Regions from separate parts of the Enterobacter sp. SA197 genome, predicted to be linked through region 2. Evidence: predicted binding sites of a transcription regulator. Region 2 holds the regulator's gene; the other holds the start of a gene.
What was found. Region 2 encodes ArgR, which controls arginine synthesis, uptake and breakdown. Its sites were predicted from a motif close to ANTGAATAAAAATACANT; they were not measured.
Positions count from the first base shown of each region.

Region 1 (3,374 bases), 480 kb from region 2:
TCAGTTCAAATCTGGCCCCCGCAACCAATTACAATCTGATGCAAGTTTACTCGATAAAGAGTAAAGACGGACGCGGGGTGGAGCAGCCTGGTAGCTCGTCGGGCTCATAACCCGAAGGTCGTCGGTTCAAATCCGGCCCCCGCAACCAATACATTAAACACCTTAACGGGTGTTTTTTTGTTTTTATTCTTCATCCTTCACGCTGCGCCATTGTTGGCTGCCGTCATTTACCCCGGTCACGTACTTTTGTACGCTCCCGGAGATGCATTCCGTTGCCGCCTCGGCGCAACCCGAATGATTCGAATAAAATATTCAGTGTTCATCCTTCACGCTGCGCCAGCGCTGGCTGCCGTCATTTACCCCGGTTACGTACTTTTGTACGCTCCCGGAGATGCATTCCGTTGCCGCCTCGGCGCAACCCGAATGATTCGAATAAAATATTCAGTGTTCATCCTTCACGCTTCGCCAGCCCTGGCTGCCGTCATTTACCCCGGTCACGTACTTTTGTACGCGCCTGGAGATGCATTCAAACAGAGCAACCCGACTAAGGCATTACCCTCTTCTCGCCAGCGTTGCCCCATCGGCAAAATAGGCTTTAATCCCGGCCAGAATAGACTCTGCCACCTCTTGCTGGAATTTTGCCGTCCTGAGCTTGCGCTCCTCTTCAACATTACTGATGAACGCCGTTTCGACGAGGATCGACGGAATATCCGGCGCTTTTAACACCGCAAACCCCGCCTGCTCAACCCGGTTTTTATGCAGGCTGTTAACATTTCCCAACCTGTTGAGCACCGCTTTGCCAAACTTCAGGCTGTCGTTAATCGTAAGCGACTGCACCATATCAAACATCGTATGGTCGAGATATCGATCGCCGCTTTTGCTGACGCCCCCAATTAAGTCCGCGGCGTTCTGCGTCTCTGCCAGATATTTGGCGGCCGTACTGGTGGCCCCTTTTGTTGAGAGGGCAAACACGGAAGATCCATGCGGCTGGCGGCTACTAAACGCATCGGCATGAATAGAAACAAACAGATCCGCACGTTGCTTCTGCGCCTTCGCCACCCGGACCTTGAGCGGAATGAAGACATCTTCATTACGTGTCATATAGGCCTTCATATTGCCCTCTTTCTCGATAAGCGCACGTAAGCGCCGGGCAATCTGCAGCACAACATCCTTTTCGCGGGTCCGGTATTTACCGATAGCGCCAGGATCCTCACCACCATGACCAGGATCCAGCATGATGACAATCGGGCGATCGCGCCCTGCTTTACCGGGCTGCGGGCCACTCTGCGCTGGCGGAACCTGTTTCTCCAGGTCGCCCTGGTTATACTCCTCAAGCAGCGCCAGTAACGGATCCTGAACGTCTTTGGCATTGGCCGGGTAGAGATCCATGACCAGACGCTCTTTGAACCCGGCGACCGGGGCCAGGGCAAAGAGCTGAGGTTTGATATCCTGCTTAAGCTCAAACACCATACGAACGGTTTGTGGGTCAAACTGCCCTACCCGTGCAGATTTAATGAAAGGATCGTCATTACGAATCTGCGCCCCCATTCCTTTCAGAACAGAGTTAAGGTTTACGCCTTCGAGATCCACAACCAGCCGATCGGGATTGCTCAGTGAAAACTGACGATACTGAATGACCCGGTTGGACTCTACTGTTACACGGGTATAGGTAGTCGCAGGCCAGACGCGCACGGCGACCACCTGGCTTACGGCGGCAAGACCGACCTGACTCACGCTTAATAACCACATGGCTCCCGCGCCCTGTATCAATTTGCGGCGACTTAGCGCTTTTTGACTTCCCGACATGCCTCTCCCGAGCAAAAGCAAAATAATGAATGACCGTATAAACGCCAGAATTGACCGAAAACTTTAACGAATGATGCATAAACTGTCATCTATAAAACGGTAAATGAGGGGCTATCCCGCCTTAACGTTTGATAAAGGTCATTAAGCGCTAATGCATTTTTGGCTTGCACAACAGCCAATAAAAGAATAAAAATACACTTTTTACGAATAATCATGCAGTGAGGGTTGGCCGTGGTAAAGGAACGTAAAACCGAACTGGTGCAGGGATTTCGCCACTCTGTCCCCTATATCAATACCCACCGGGGCAAAACCTTTGTCATTATGTTAGGTGGCGAAGCCATCGAACATGAGAATTTTTCCAGTATTGTCAATGACATCGGGTTATTACACAGCCTGGGGATTCGTCTGGTTGTCGTCTATGGCGCACGTCCGCAAATTGACGCCAATCTTGCTGCGCACCAGCACGAGCCGCTTTATCACAAACATATCCGCGTTACGGACGCCAAAACGCTGGAGCTGGTGAAACAGGCTGCCGGGCTTTTGCAACTGGATATCACCGCCCGACTCTCCATGAGTCTGAACAATACGCCACTGCAGGGCGCGCACATTAATGTGGTCAGCGGTAACTTTATCATCGCTCAGCCCCTTGGCGTTGATGATGGCGTGGATTATTGCCATAGCGGGCGCATTCGCCGTATTGATGAAGAGGCGATTCATCGCCAGCTGGACAGCGGCGCGATTGTACTAATGGGGCCGGTTGCCGTCTCTGTTACCGGGGAGAGCTTCAACCTCACCTCCGAAGAGATAGCCACCCAGCTTGCCATTAAACTGAAAGCGGAAAAAATGATTGGCTTTTGCTCATCGCAAGGGGTCTATGATGAAGAGGGGCACATTGTCTCTGAACTGTTCCCGAATGAAGCACAGGCCCGTGTAGAAGCGCTGGAAGAACAAGGCGATTACCATTCAGGGACGGTGCGCTTCCTGCGTGGCGCGATGAAAGCTTGTCGCAGTGGAGTCCGCCGCAGCCATCTGATTAGCTATCAGGAAGACGGTGCACTGCTGCAGGAGCTGTTCTCACGTGACGGTATCGGAACCCAAATCGTCATGGAAAGTGCGGAACAAATCCGCCGCGCCACCATCAACGATATCGGCGGTATTCTTGAACTGATTCGTCCACTGGAACAACAGGGCATCCTGGTTCGTCGTTCCCGCGAGCAACTGGAGATGGAAATTGACAAATTTACCGTCGTTCAGCGCGATAACCTGACAATCGCCTGCGCTGCCCTCTACCCCTTCCCGGAAGAAAAAATCGGTGAAATGGCCTGTGTTGCGGTGCACCCGGATTACCGGAGCTCATCGCGCGGCGAGATATTACTGGAGCGTATTGCCGCTCAGGCTAAGCAGATGGGGCTGACTAAACTCTTTGTTCTGACCACCCGCAGTATTCACTGGTTCCAGGAGCGTGGATTCACGCCGGTCGACATCGACTCGTTGCCGGAAAGCAAAAAAGAGATGTACAACTACCAGCGCCGTTCAAAGGTGCTGATGGCAGACCTGACCTGACAAGC
Region 1 covers NZ_CP096393.1:3,975,637-3,979,010, forward strand. The annotation lists tRNA gene M1D91_RS18645 (tRNA-Met) at 1-27, shown strand, start outside; tRNA gene M1D91_RS18650 (tRNA-Met) at 72-148, shown strand; gene amiC (N-acetylmuramoyl-L-alanine amidase AmiC) at 553-1,806, opposite strand; gene argA (amino-acid N-acetyltransferase) at 2,038-3,369, shown strand.
Region 1: the regulator ArgR is predicted to act here: its motif matches at 1,988-2,005, upstream of argA (amino-acid N-acetyltransferase).

Region 2 (3,374 bases):
CGAAGGGTCGGTACTGGGACTGGAAGAGTTCATGGAAGTCAAAACCCTGCATATCGGGGGATTATAAGCGTACGGGGCGGTATCACCGCCCCTTTGGCAGGATGGCGGATAATGAATATCTACACCTTTGATTTTGACGAAATAGATGACCAGACGGCGTTTTTTCGTGACTTTTCCCGCCAGCTATCTCTTGAGGGTAACGAGGTCAGTGATTTGGATTCACTCTGGAACACTGTGACAAACGGGTTACCCTTGCCGGTGGAAATCGAGTTTATCCATCTGCCCGAGAAATTACGCCGACGTTTTGGGGCGTTGATTCTGTTGTTTGATGAGGCAGAAGAGGAGCTGGAAGGACAGTTGCGTTTCAATATTCGTTGACCGACAGGCATAAAAAAGCCCCTGTCATGCAGGGGCAAGTCGTAGGACATTTACGACGAGGGTTTATTTATACAGTTCAGCTGTGGCGTGCCAGGTGTCGCCTTCCTGCAATTCGGTTACGCGATAGCTGGAAGCGCCTGCCCGATCGGCTTTAGCTGACAGTTGCTCACGGATGCTCATGGGTGAACTGGCCGTCTGGGAGATGGAGACACTGCCCATCGGCTGAAGATTTTGTGCCTGGTCGGCGGAGATCTGCGTTGCGGCGCTGGCACCGAATGAGAGCAGAGAAGCCAGACCAAGGGTAGCGATGATAGTGTTACGTTTCATATTCTTTCTCCTTAAATCCCAACGGCGAGAAGGGTTAAACTGCTATTTTTATGCCTGTGCCGTTGAGCGATCTTTCTTAAAGGTACGTTGGTATAGCGGTGCGTCGGTACAGCTTATTTATAGAGTTCAGCCGTGGCATGCCAGTTGTCACCGGTGCGGGCTTCAATGATGCGGTAAGCTGAGGCACCCTGTTGTTCCGCTTTTTTGTTCAGCTCGGCACGCATATCCATGGGTGAAGAGCTAATCCCACCGACGGAAATGGTTCCCATAGACTCGCGATTCTGCGCTTGCCCGGCACCAATGGAGTCAGCGGCAAAGGCGCCAAAAGAGAGAACGGAAAGAACGCTGAGTGCTGCTACAGTAGATTTGATATTCATGATATTTGCCTCGTCACATTTTCTTTTGGAGAGTCTTATTTCGTGACCCTCATCACAAAATCAAGTATACACTAATCACCCGAAAAATTAATACCAGACTAATTATTTCCAATGTAAGTAAGTGGTAAGGAAACGGTTTTTTATATCAAATAATGTATAAAAATGACTTTTTACGCCGTTAAAAACCAATAAAATCATTAGGATATTAGGATTTGATTTTTTGTGCGGAATGATAGATTTGGTGAATGTGATGTAGCGTAAAATCGCACAATGTGTCAAAAAAATGGCAGGGTGATGACAAAACAGCGATGAACAAGAGGAGCCCCTCGCAGGGGACGAGGGGAGAGAAGTGCCGTGTCAGAGCTCTTGTTCGAATAAAACGAGGATAGCTTCGTAAAGCTCTTTTACCGTAAAACCATTGGCTGGGGTGGTGAAAATGGTGTCGTCCCCTGCAATGGTGCCCAGAATTCCCTCTGCTTTGCCCAGAGAATCCAGCAGACGCGCAATAAGCTGCGCCGCGCCAGGGCTGGTATGAATGACCACAACGGCAGAGTTGTAATCAATGTCCAGCACCAGGTTTTTCAGCGGGCTGGAGGTGGTAGGGACGCCGAGTTCTGCCGGCAGGCAGTACACCATCTCCATTTTGGCGTTGCGTGTCCGTACTGCACCAAATTTGGTGAGCATCCGGGAGACTTTGGATTGATTGATATTGTCAAAACCTTGCTCCTGCAACGCTGAAACAATTTCTCCCTGAGAGCTGAATTTCTCTTCTTTAAGTAGGGCCTTAAAGGCTTTAACTAATTCTTCTTGTTTTGCCGAGCTTCGCATAAGTCACCCGTATCAGGTCGTGAAAACTACATTATTATGCATATGGATGAATTTTTATGCAAATAATCTACCGTGGAAAGATCTAAAATACTGTTATTTAAGAGACAATTATTAATTTCTCTGCACTGCAAGGGATGGGATTTGCTTGTGTCATATGTCGCAAATTTAAGCAAAAGTAAAATAAATGTTATGCATTTGGTGTTATTTTGATGGTTGGCGAGTCTATATTGTAAACACTCAGTGGTAATCGCTGAGTTTGTTTGTCAGTCGATCGGAAAAGCCCATTATAATATTTTAAAAGCGTGCCGTGCCGCAGAATTTTGGTTTGCATGATGCCATAATTATCAGGGTGAATTAAGGTCGCCGCAACGGAGTAACGAAATATTTAGCTAACCATAATAAGGAGTTTATGATGAAAGTTGCAGTCCTCGGCGCAGCTGGTGGCATTGGCCAGGCGTTAGCTCTACTACTGAAAACTCAACTGCCTTCAGGTTCAGAACTCACTCTGTATGATATCGCTCCTGTCACCCCTGGAGTCGCTGTTGACCTCAGCCATATTCCTACCGCGGTGAAGATTGAAGGTTTTTCCGGTGAAGATGCAACGCCAGCCCTCCAGGGTGCAGACGTTGTCCTTATCTCAGCTGGCGTGGCCCGCAAGCCCGGTATGGACCGGTCCGATCTTTTTAACGTCAATGCCGGCATCGTGAAAAATCTGATAGCCCAGGTCGCGACAACCTGTCCGAAAGCCTGTATTGGGATCATTACTAACCCGGTCAATACCACCGTTGCCATCGCAGCAGAAGTGCTGAAAAAAGCGGGTGTGTATGACAAGAATAAGCTGTTTGGGGTCACTACCCTGGACATCATCCGTTCCAATACGTTTGTTGCTGAGCTTAAAGGTAAGCAGCCGACGGATATCGAGGTCCCCGTTGTGGGGGGGCATTCAGGTGTGACTATCCTGCCTTTACTGTCGCAAATCCCGGGCGTGAGCTTCTCTGCGCAGGAAATTGCCGATCTGACAAAACGTATTCAGAATGCCGGCACCGAAGTGGTGGAAGCGAAAGCGGGTGGCGGCTCGGCAACGCTGTCTATGGGGCAGGCGGCAGCACGTTTTGGTCTGTCGCTGGTAAGGGCGTTGCAGGGTGAGCAAGGCGTGGTGGAGTGTGCTTACGTTGAAGGTGACGGGCAGCATGCGCGTTTCTTCTCTCAACCGCTGCTGTTGGGCAAAAATGGTATTGAAGAACGCAAGGCAATAGGCTCATTGAGCGAGTTCGAACAGCAGGCACTGGAAGGGATGCTGGATACGCTGAAAAAAGATATCCAGTTGGGTGAAGACTTCGTTAACAAATAATGACTGCAGCCACCTGGTGTGCCGCTTGCCATCAGGGGTAAGCACAAAAACCGGAGCCGCATGCGCTCCGGTTTTTTTATGCATTAGCTGGTCGCCGGATATTCCTGAATGGT
Region 2 covers NZ_CP096393.1:4,460,537-4,463,910, reverse strand. The annotation lists gene M1D91_RS20880 (NAD-dependent succinate-semialdehyde dehydrogenase) at 1-67, shown strand, start outside; gene M1D91_RS20875 (barstar family protein) at 112-378, shown strand; gene yhcN (peroxide/acid stress response protein YhcN) at 442-705, opposite strand; gene yhcN (peroxide/acid stress response protein YhcN) at 819-1,082, opposite strand; gene argR (transcriptional regulator ArgR) at 1,440-1,910, opposite strand; gene mdh (malate dehydrogenase) at 2,323-3,261, shown strand; gene degS (outer membrane-stress sensor serine endopeptidase DegS) at 3,345-3,374, opposite strand, start outside.